Regions from separate parts of the Geothermobacter hydrogeniphilus genome, predicted to be linked through region 2. Evidence: riboswitches for the same ligand, from Rfam matches in the RefSeq annotation. Region 2 holds a riboswitch; each other region holds the start of a gene.
The links. Region 2 has a riboswitch for cobalamin ahead of B5V00_RS05095 (sirohydrochlorin cobaltochelatase). Riboswitches for the same ligand answer to the same signal wherever they lie in the genome.

Region 1 (3,267 bases), on a different contig from region 2:
AGATCATCTCCTTAACTGCGATGTTCAAAGGAATTCGTACCCTCGTCAGGGTTATTTCAGGCCGGTAAGGACCGGCGACAATCGGCAGTATGACCGGGGGGAACCGTGTGCCCGGGCGGTTCCCGGGTGATCGCTCCGGCATCCTGCTGCGGGAACAAACTGTCCCGGAAGGCGCTGATGCCGGAAAATCTCTGTATGCTTAGCAATTCCGCAAAAAAAAATCAATGATTTTTCACTCTTTGTACCGACCCCGGGAGTGAGACCCAAATCCACCGGCAATTTCGGGATTCGGCTGTCGTTACGGCTGAATCTGCTTCGTTGCCTTCACCGCTTCGGTGCTCAACGTAGCTCGGCTACGTCTACGCCCGAGTCGGCGCGGCGCCTCGCATCTCCACCAGTTCCGCCACCCTCGGTCCACAAAACAGCCGGTGGATTTGGGTGGGACTGAATCGCTTGTAGCCGCGCCGGGCGCCGTGCTACAGTCCGCCCGGAGAGAGCGTCAACCCGTAATCGGAGCCGACCATGCACATCCGTTCTGCCGAATTTATCCAGAGTGCCACCCGACCGGGCAACTACCCGCCCGAGCAGGGTCCGGAGATCGCTTTTGCCGGGCGTTCCAACGTCGGCAAGAGCAGCCTGATCAACAACCTGGTCGGTCGCCGCAAGCTGGTGCGCACCTCGCGGACACCGGGCCGGACCCAGTTGCTCAATTTCTTCCGCATCAACGACCAGTTCTGTATGGTCGACCTGCCGGGCTACGGGTTTGCCAAGGTGCCGCCGGAGGTGAAAAAAGCTTGGGGGCCGATGGTGCATACCTACCTCGCACAGCGTGCCAGCCTGCGCGGCGTGGTCTGGCTGCTCGACTGCCGCCGGGTTCCCAACGACGAGGACCTGCAGCTGCTTGACTGGCTGGAGGAGTTGCAGATTCCGACCATCCCGGTGATCACCAAGATCGACAAGGTCAAGCGCAGCCAACGGCTGAAACAGCTCAAACCGATTCTGGCGACGACCGGGCTGCCGGCCGATGCCTTCAGTTCCTTCTCGGCCCTGTCCGGGGAGGGGCGCGAGGATGTCTGGGAGCGGATCGTCGAGGCTCTTGGCCTGGATGGCGAGGTCGGGGAATGAACGGCTACCAGTGGATCGGGCTGATCGGCGGACTGATGGTCGCCTTCGGTTTCGTGCCGCAGATCATCAAGGTTCTCCGTACCCGCTCGACCCACGACCTGTCACTCTTCATGTTGTTGATCATCTTCATCGGCGGTCTTTTCTACACCACCTATGCCTTTCTCGCCGGTGACCCGGTGTTTATCATCATCAACCTGTTGGCGACCGGCAATACTCTGCTGCTGCTGATACTCAAGCTCATCTACCGCTGAATCCGGGTGAATCCGTTGACACCGGTCGTACCCCTCTGTTAGTTATGGACGCCTGACATAACCTGGGTGTCCGCCGTAGAGATTACGGCGGAAGAATAGGGAAGAGGGTGCAAGTCCCTCGCTGCCCCGCAACTGTGAACGGTGACGAACGCCGCTAGTACCCAGTACCCCATAATACTTATCGTATTCTGCTGGTTTATTTGCCGCGCCGACTACGTTGCACTTTTCAGTTGCATAGCTACGGCTATGTAACTGAAAGTGCGCCTTGCCGGCTCGCCAAATCCCGGCGCAATCTTACGAAGTTTTACGAGGTACTGGGTACCAGAGCCACTGCCGGAGAAATCCGGTGGGAAGGCGCGGCCGGAGGATGATCCGTAAGCCAGGAGACCTGCCCGGATGCAGATGGATGCTGGATTTTTCGCGGGAGAGGTCCGGGCAGCGCCAGCCACAGATGGCAGCGGACCCCGGACCCCTTTGACAGGTGCGGGGTTTTTTCATGTCGGCAGACAGGGTTGGACTGCTGCAGGTCTATACCGGGGACGGCAAGGGCAAGACGACCGCCGCCACCGGTCTGCTGGTGCGCGCCCTCGGCCAGGGGCTGCGGACACTGCTGGTGCGTTTCCTCAAACCGGCCGTACCGCGTTCGGGTGAGTTGATCATTCTGGAGCAACAGACCGGACTTGAAATTATCGATGCCGCCAAAGGGGTGATCGGCCGGCAGGTCGATCCTGAAGAGATGCGGGCCAATGTCACCGCAACCTTCGACCTTGCCGCGCAGCGACTGCGGACCGGTGATATCGAGCTGGTGGTGTTCGATGAGATTCATGGCTGTCTCAATCGCGGCTACCTCGATTTCGAGCGGTTCGCCGGTTTCCTCGATCAGCGGCCGGCCGCCCTGGAGGTGGTCTGCACCGGGAGACGGGCTCCCGTGGAACTGCTTGAACGTGCCGACCTGGTCACCTGTATGCAACTGGTAAAACACCCACACGAACAGGGGATCAAAGCCCGAAAGGGGATAGAATACTGATGTCGCGCCTGGTTTTTATTACCGGCGGGGCGCGTTCGGGCAAGAGCAGTTATGCCCAGCGGCGCTGCGAGGAACTGCCGGGGACATTGCTCTATGTCGCCACCGCCCGGGTTGAGGACGCGGAGATGGCGGAGCGCGTCACCCTGCATCAGCAGCAGCGGGGTGAACGCTGGGCGCTGCTGGAGGAGCCGCTTGATCTGTCTGCCCGGCTGCCCGATGTCACCCCGGGCCGCTCGGCAGTGCTGCTCGACTGTTTGACTCTGTGGCTGACCAACCAGCTGTTCGCTGCCGGCGAACAGCCCGTTCCGGTGATCGCCGCGGCGGAGCAGTTGATCGAAACCCTGCGTCGACTGGATATCCCGGTCTTCGTCGTCAGCAACGAAGTGGGCAGCGGCATTGTCCCCGACAATGCCCTGGCGCGCACCTTTCGTGACCTCGCCGGCAGGGTCAACCAGCTTTTCGCCGCATCAGCGGACGAGGCCTGGTTGCTGGCCAGCGGATTGCCGCTGCGATTGAAATAACCCTGACCTGAATCAGTGAGTTTCTGCTGGATGGAGAATGCAAGTGCCTGGTCTGCATGAGATTTTCAGAAATCTGCAGCGCACCCACAGGTTCGCTGGTGATTTTTGGGGAGCTCAGGCAGGTCAATGACTTGTGCTGTCCGCCGACAAGGAGCTCACTGATTCAGGTCTGAATCAGGAGAATGTTTCATGCCGTCAATTGATCTTCATACCGCCCTCGACCGCATCAAGCCGGTCGCTGATGAGAAACTCGCTGAGGCCCAGGCGCGTATCGACAGCCAGGCCAAGCCGCAGGGGTCCCTCGGCCGGTTGGAGGAATTCGCCCGCCGTTATGTTGCCATCA
Region 2 (3,267 bases):
AGGCGATGACCAGCACCGGGATCAGTCCCCTGGTGATACCGTAGCTCATCTCGCCGACCACGATTTCCCAGCGTCGGATCGGTGCCAGCAGGTATTCTTCGAACACCTTGAAGTAGAAGCGGGCGATGTTGATTTCGGTGGCGATGCCGTAACTCTGGTTCATGCTGCTCATGGTCAGCAGCCCCGGCAGCAGAAAGGCCAGGTAGCTCAATCCGTCCACCCGGGCGTTGCTGCCGATGCCGTAGCCGAAGGCGATCAGGAACAGTCCCGGTGAAACGGCAGCCGAGAGTACGGTCTTGACCAGCTTCCTGCGCAGGATCAGGATCTCCCGCAGATAGATGCCCCGGACGCCGTTCAGCATCGTGCCTCCAGCCGTTTGCCGGTCAGGCGCAGAAAGACATCTTCAAGGGTGGTCTCACGGATGCGCACCGACATCTCCAGTTGTTTCAGTCGTTCGAGGGCCGCTTCCCGGGTGGTGAAAAATTCGTTGTCCAGGGACTCTTCCCGGTAGATGTCGAGGACGAAATGACCGGCCTGCTGTTTCAGCTCGGCCGGGGTGCCTTCGGCGATAATCCGTGCCCGATCGATGATCATGACCCGGTCGGCGAGGCTGTCGGCTTCTTCGATATAGTGGGTGGTGAGAAAAACCGTACACTGCTGTTCCTGGTTGATGCGACGCAGAAAGGCCCACATGCGGCGCCGGCTGTGCGGGTCGAGGCCGACCGTCGGTTCGTCGAGAAACAGGATCGTCGGCTTATGGAGCAGGGCGCGGGCGATGACCAGTTTGCGCTTCATGCCGCCGGAGAGTTTGCCGGCCGGGGTGTCGCGTTTTTCGTTCAGGGCGGCGAAGTCGAGGCAGAAATTGATCCGTTCGCTGAGCTCCCGTCCGCCAAGGCCGAACAAACGGCCGTGAACCCGCAGGTTCTCACGGACCGTCAGTTCCTTGTCGAGGTTATTGTGCTGGGGCACGACGCCGATCATTTTTTTGACGGCCAGTCGTCCCGGGTCGAAGTCTTCTCCACGATAACGGATGTGCCCGCGATCCGGAGAGAGCAGCCCGGTCAGCAGATTGATCGTCGTGGTCTTCCCGGCACCGTTGGGGCCGAGAAAGGCGAACAATTCCCCCCGGGCGACCCGGAAGCTGATTCCGTCGACCGCGCGGGTTTTCCCGAATCGGCGGCAGAGGTCGATGACTTCGATTTCAGCTTGCATAGAAATAAAAAAAGGTCCGCACCACCCCGGCAGGGGCGTGCGGACCTTGCGTTTTTAAGATCCGGGCAGTCCACTTTCCCTGAACCCCGGGGAAGAATGTGGCGGGTTCGTTCCGGCAGGTCTTCTGGCTCGCGAATCATCCTCCGGGCCGCCTTCCCGATCGTATTGATCAGTGGCTGTCGGCCCTTCGTCCTCGCTCACAGCGGCGGGTCCGCGGGGGATTTGCACCCCTCTTCCCTATCAAGCCCCGTCGGGGCACCGGCGAACAGGTATTCTCAATGGTCCGCATTTTTAACATGAAGCAGGTGCCGCTGACAAGGCCGGTATCCCGCCGAGTTCGGGTTGTTGACTTAAGTATTCGAGATCGATAAAGTACCTGACATTGGTTTCAGGTGTCCGCTTATCGTGGATGAAAAGGGAACCCGGTGTAAATCCGGGACGGGCCCGCCGCTGTGACCGGGGACGAACGTCGCATGAGAGCCACTGATCAATGCGATCGGGAAGGCGCGACAAGTAGCTTGATCCGGAAGTCAGAAGACCTGCCTGAAACGTTGTTGATTTCCTGTGGCGCAGGCTGTCAACGGCAGCTGGATTCTGGGATACAGACAGGGAAATCCCGGATCAATTATTTTAATTGGTCCGGGATTTTTTTATTCCGGGCCGTAAACACCGGAGGTCCCTATGAAAAAGTCGGTTGTTTTTACGGTCGCCCTTGCTTTTCTTTTGTCCACCCAGATGGTTCAGGCAGCGGAGTATAAAGTTGTGCACAAAAACGGAATTGTTCTGGCAATGTTCGGCACGACGGTTGAACCGGCGCTGCAGGGGCTGCTCAACATCCGGGATAAAATGAAAAAAGCCTATCCCGAGACCCCGGTTCGTTTTGCTTTCACCTCAAACATCATCCGGAAAATCTGGCAGAAAAGGGCTGCCGATCCGGCCTACATCAAGGCCCATCCGAATATCCCGCCGGAGATTCTTCATGTCCAGGGACCGCTGGCCACCATCGCCAATTTCCAGGATGACGGCTATGACACCCTGGTGGTGCAGCCCACCCATATTGCCCCTGCCGAGGAATTTCTTGACCTGACCGCCTATGTGGATGCCCTGGCATCCATTGACACCATCAAGAAAAAATTCAAGCCGTTCAACAAACTGGTTATCGGCCGCCCCATGCTGGGAACGTTCGGGGTTGAACACCCTTATGCCGAAGATATCAAAACAGCAGTCAGGGCGATGCGGGAGGATGTGGACCGGGCAAGAAAAAATGGTGCCGCGCTGGTCTACATGGGCCATGGCAATGATCATTTTCCCTCGGGTGGCTCCTACCTGCAGTTCGAACACGAGATGAACAAGGTTTATCCCGACGTCAAAACCGTCATCGGCACGGTTGAGGGCTACCCGGCAGTCGAGCAGGTCCTGGAGACGTTGAAAAGATCAGGGGTCAAAAAGGTGGTGATCCGAGCCTTTATGATCGTTGCCGGCGATCATGCCACCAATGATATGGCCGGTCCGGAGAAGGATTCATGGAAATCCATCTTTGAAAAAGAAGGGATCGAGGTTCTTCCCTACCTGCACGGCATGGGAGAGAATGACCGGGTCGCGGATATCTTCGTCAGGCACGCTGCTGATGCTGCCGCGGATGCGGGCATTGTCCTGAAATAGAGACCGCCCGGATGCGGGATCATTTTGTTCAACCCGGCGGTTCAACATCCTGTTGAAGCTGCAGACGCCGATCAGGAGGGTAGAATCAGCGCGATCAGGTCGAACAGCGGTCCCGGATAGATGCCGAGCAACAGGATCGCCAGCAGGCAGACGCCCAGCACGGTGTGTTCACTCGCACTGCCCCGGTCGAGACAGAGATCCCGTTCACGGGCGAGAAACATGACGATCACCGGACGCAGGTAGTAGTAGAGCGAAACCAGCGAGGCGAGGATGCCGAGCAGGGCGATGCCGAGGTAGTCGGCCTTGAGGGCGGCGTGGAAGATGTTGAACTTGGCGATGAAACCGGCGGTCGGCGGGATGCCGGCCAGCGACAGCAGGAAGAAGGCCAGCGCG
Region 3 (3,267 bases), on a different contig from region 2:
CTGCTGGGAGAGAAGCTGTTCGATCGGCGGGGGAAACGTCTGCTGGTCAATGACCAGGGGCGGGTGATGATCCCCAAGGCGGTGGATGTGCTTGCCCGCGTGACAGAAATCGAAACCACTTTCAGCGGTCCCGACGACCGGCTCGCGGGCCTGCTGAGGATCGGCGCCAGTTCCACCATCGGCAACTACCTGATGCCGAGGATACTGGGAGACTTCACCGCGGAACATGCTGAAGCCCGGCTCTCCCTGGATGTCGGCAACACCGAACAGATCGTCCAGGAACTGCTGCATTTCAACATCGACATCGGCTTCATCGAGGGGTTCTGTCACCAGACGACGATCGAAACCATCCCCTGGCGCCAGGACCACCTGGCGATCCACGCCGGCGCCGACCACCCGCTGGCCAAAAAGAGGAACATCTCTGTCGATGACCTGATGGCGGCCCGCTGGATCCTGAGAGAGCAGGGATCAGGCACCCGGGAAGTGTTTGAAACGGCGCTGGCGGGAAAACTGGGGAACATCCGCGTTTACCTGGAGTTGGGCAACACCGAGGCGATCAAGGAGGCGGTGGAGGCGGGGCTCGGCATCAGCTGCCTATCCCTGCTGGCAACCCGCAGGGCCCGCCGGAGCGGCGCCCTGGTGGCGCTGCAGACCCCGTTCCTTGACCTGCGGCGCAACTTCTACCTGCTGCTGCACGGCGAAAAATACCGCACCAGGCTGCTGCGACGGTTCATGGCCTTCTGCGCCCCGGCGGACAACAGCTCAACCTCGTTTTCTCCTTGACAGCGGCCCTCCTTCCACCGTATTGATTTGACACAATTTTGTCTGTCCACCGGTGCCCGAGAGGGCCGTGACGCTGACTTAAATCGGCGTCACGAGGGAAGTGGGGTGCAAATCCCCCGCGGACCCGCCGCTGTAAGCGAGGACGAAGGGCCGATAGACCACTGATCCCCGAGGATCGGGAAGGCGGCCCGGAGGATGATTCGTGAGCCAGAAGACCTGCCGGCCGGACCCCCCACAGGAACCTCCCCGGGATGGGAGGGTGGATAAAGCGGCCCTTCAAAAACGAGAAGCCCGTGCCCTCTGCAACGAGTGCGCGGGCTTCTGCTGTTTTTGCCCTTTTTTTACTCTCTTCACAACCCAGGGACCAGCCCTGCGCCGGTGCGTCGGTCATCGGCCGGGAATCAAGCAGGAGGAACCATTTGATGAAGAGAAGTTGTCTTGCCCTGGCGCTCGGACTAAGCATGCTGAGCTCTACCCCGGTCCCGGTTCGCGCCGCGACCCTCGACCCGGTGGTGGTCACCGCAACCCGCAGCGCCCGGCCAAAATCACAGCTGGCGGCCTCGGTGACGGTGATCACCGCTGATCAGATTGCCGCCACCGGTGCCACCCGCCTCGATGAAGTACTGCGCAATGCCGTCGGCCTGCAGACCACCAGCAGCGGCCCGGCCGGCGCCATTGCCACCCCGAGCATTCGCGGTTCGGAAGGCGCCCAGGTGCTGGTGCTGCTCGACGGCATCCGCCTCAATTCACCGCAGAACGGCCAGTTCAACCTCAGCAACCTGCCGGTAGCACTGAGCGAGATCGAGCGGATCGAAGTCCTGCGCGGACCGGCCTCGGCCCTCTACGGCACCAACGCCCTGGCCGGGGTCATCCAGATCTTCACCCGCACGCCCGATACGGAACCGCAAACCACGCTGAGCTGGAGCGAAGGCCGTTTCGAAACCCGCGACCTGAGTTTTTCCACCACCCGCAGAAAAGACAACATGCGCTACCGCCTCGGCGCCGGGCTGGACCGCTCGCAGGGCTACCGGACCAACTCCGACCTCGACCAGACCAACCTGGAGGGGATGCTCGGCTTCGATCTCGGCGGCGGTTACGACCTCAGCCTGTCAGGCTTCTATCTCGACAAGGAGAACGGCGTACCGGGTTCGACCGCCTGGCCCAGCCCGCAGGCCCGGCAACAGGACAAAAACACCCTCGCCGCCCTGACCCTGACCGGCCCGGCCGGTCCCCTGGCAATCACCCTCCGGCAAAGCTATGAACGGCGCCGCAACGACTACCGGGATCCGGGCGGCTGGACCCCGGTCGACGACACCCATATCGTTGAAACCTTCGGCACCGAGTTGTCGGCCGCCTGGCAGAGAGGTGCGCACAATATCCTGTTCGGCGGCGACTTCTACGATGACAAGCTTGACTCCACCGCCAGCGGCAACCACGATGAGAACCGCTGGTCGCTGTTCGGTCAGGACCAGATCGAAATAACCTCCCGGCTCAGCCTGCTGCTGGGCCTGCGCTACGATGCCCACTCCGAGTTCAACAATGAGTTGAGCCCGCGGGCCGCGGCCCTCTTCTCGCTGACCGAGAGCACCCGCCTGCGGGCCTCGGTCAGCCGTGCCTTCCGTGCCCCGACCCTCAATGACAGATACTGGCCGGCAACCAGCTTCGCCAGGGGAAATCCCGACCTCGATCCGGAAACCGCCTGGGAATATGAACTGGCCCTCGATCAGCAACTGGGCGACCGCGGCGAGCTCACTCTGGCGGCCTTCCGGCGTGACGCCAAGGATCTCATCGACTGGCGCGCTGACAGCAGTTTCGTCTGGAGCCCCGTCAACGTCAACGAAGCCCGCATCTGGGGCGCCGAAATGGAGCTTGACCTGCAACTCTGCGAACTGCTGAAAAGCGGCGCCAACTACACCTACCTCTATCCCAAGGACCGCGCCACCGACCGTTTCCTCGACAACAAGGCCCGCCACCAGGTCCATCTCTTCCTGGAAGTCGGTCCGGTCAAGGAAGCCCGGCTGCGCCTTGACGGCCGCTATCTGAAGTACTATGCCGACGCCACCCGCGACGGGACCGGCTACGTGGTGCTGGATGCCAGCTTCTCCCGGCCCTTCGTCCTCGACAACGGCATCACCTTCGACGCCCGGATTACGCTGAAGAACCTGCTGGACAAGGATTACGAGGAAAACAGCGGCTATCCGATGCCGCCGAGGGAACTGTTCGCCGGCATCACCACCTATTTTTGAGGGAGGGAAGACGGTGGTGCCGGGGCGGTCGATACCCGTTTCGGCCGCCTTGGAACGTTAGGGGGCTGATATGCCGCCACGGGGGGTACGGTATATTCTTTCGGGTTTTCATGGTTCCCCTGTGTAGCCCGTTTGTTTGCCACCCTGCGCAGACAGGTTCACGTACCACCACTGCCGGGCGTGGCCACGGAAGCGCTGCAGGTTTCGTCATCTGTATGGTTGCAAGGGGCAGTGTCCA

Region 1: linked by a shared signal. The riboswitch ahead of B5V00_RS08440 (cob(I)yrinic acid a,c-diamide adenosyltransferase) and the one ahead of B5V00_RS05095 (sirohydrochlorin cobaltochelatase) in region 2 are both predicted to bind cobalamin.
Region 3: linked by a shared signal. The riboswitch ahead of B5V00_RS15600 (TonB-dependent receptor plug domain-containing protein) and the one ahead of B5V00_RS05095 (sirohydrochlorin cobaltochelatase) in region 2 are both predicted to bind cobalamin.

The regions. Positions count from the first base shown of each region.
Region 1 is NZ_NAAD01000009.1:41,777-45,043, forward strand. It holds gene yihA (ribosome biogenesis GTP-binding protein YihA/YsxC) at 523-1,125, shown strand; gene B5V00_RS08435 (SemiSWEET family sugar transporter) at 1,122-1,376, shown strand; cobalamin riboswitch at 1,433-1,563, shown strand; cobalamin riboswitch at 1,644-1,763, shown strand; gene B5V00_RS08440 (cob(I)yrinic acid a,c-diamide adenosyltransferase) at 1,873-2,403, shown strand; gene cobU (bifunctional adenosylcobinamide kinase/adenosylcobinamide-phosphate guanylyltransferase) at 2,403-2,924, shown strand; gene cobT (nicotinate-nucleotide--dimethylbenzimidazole phosphoribosyltransferase) at 3,114-3,267, shown strand, end outside.
Region 2 is NZ_NAAD01000004.1:125,144-128,410, forward strand. It holds gene B5V00_RS05085 (ABC transporter permease) at 1-361, opposite strand, end outside; gene B5V00_RS05090 (ABC transporter ATP-binding protein) at 355-1,212, opposite strand; cobalamin riboswitch at 1,308-1,490, opposite strand; cobalamin riboswitch at 1,586-1,773, shown strand; gene B5V00_RS05095 (sirohydrochlorin cobaltochelatase) at 1,894-2,874, shown strand; gene B5V00_RS05100 (NADH-quinone oxidoreductase subunit N) at 2,946-3,267, opposite strand, start outside.
Region 3 is NZ_NAAD01000030.1:22,250-25,516, forward strand. It holds gene B5V00_RS15595 (LysR family transcriptional regulator) at 1-783, shown strand, start outside; cobalamin riboswitch at 817-1,018, shown strand; gene B5V00_RS15600 (TonB-dependent receptor plug domain-containing protein) at 1,245-3,029, shown strand.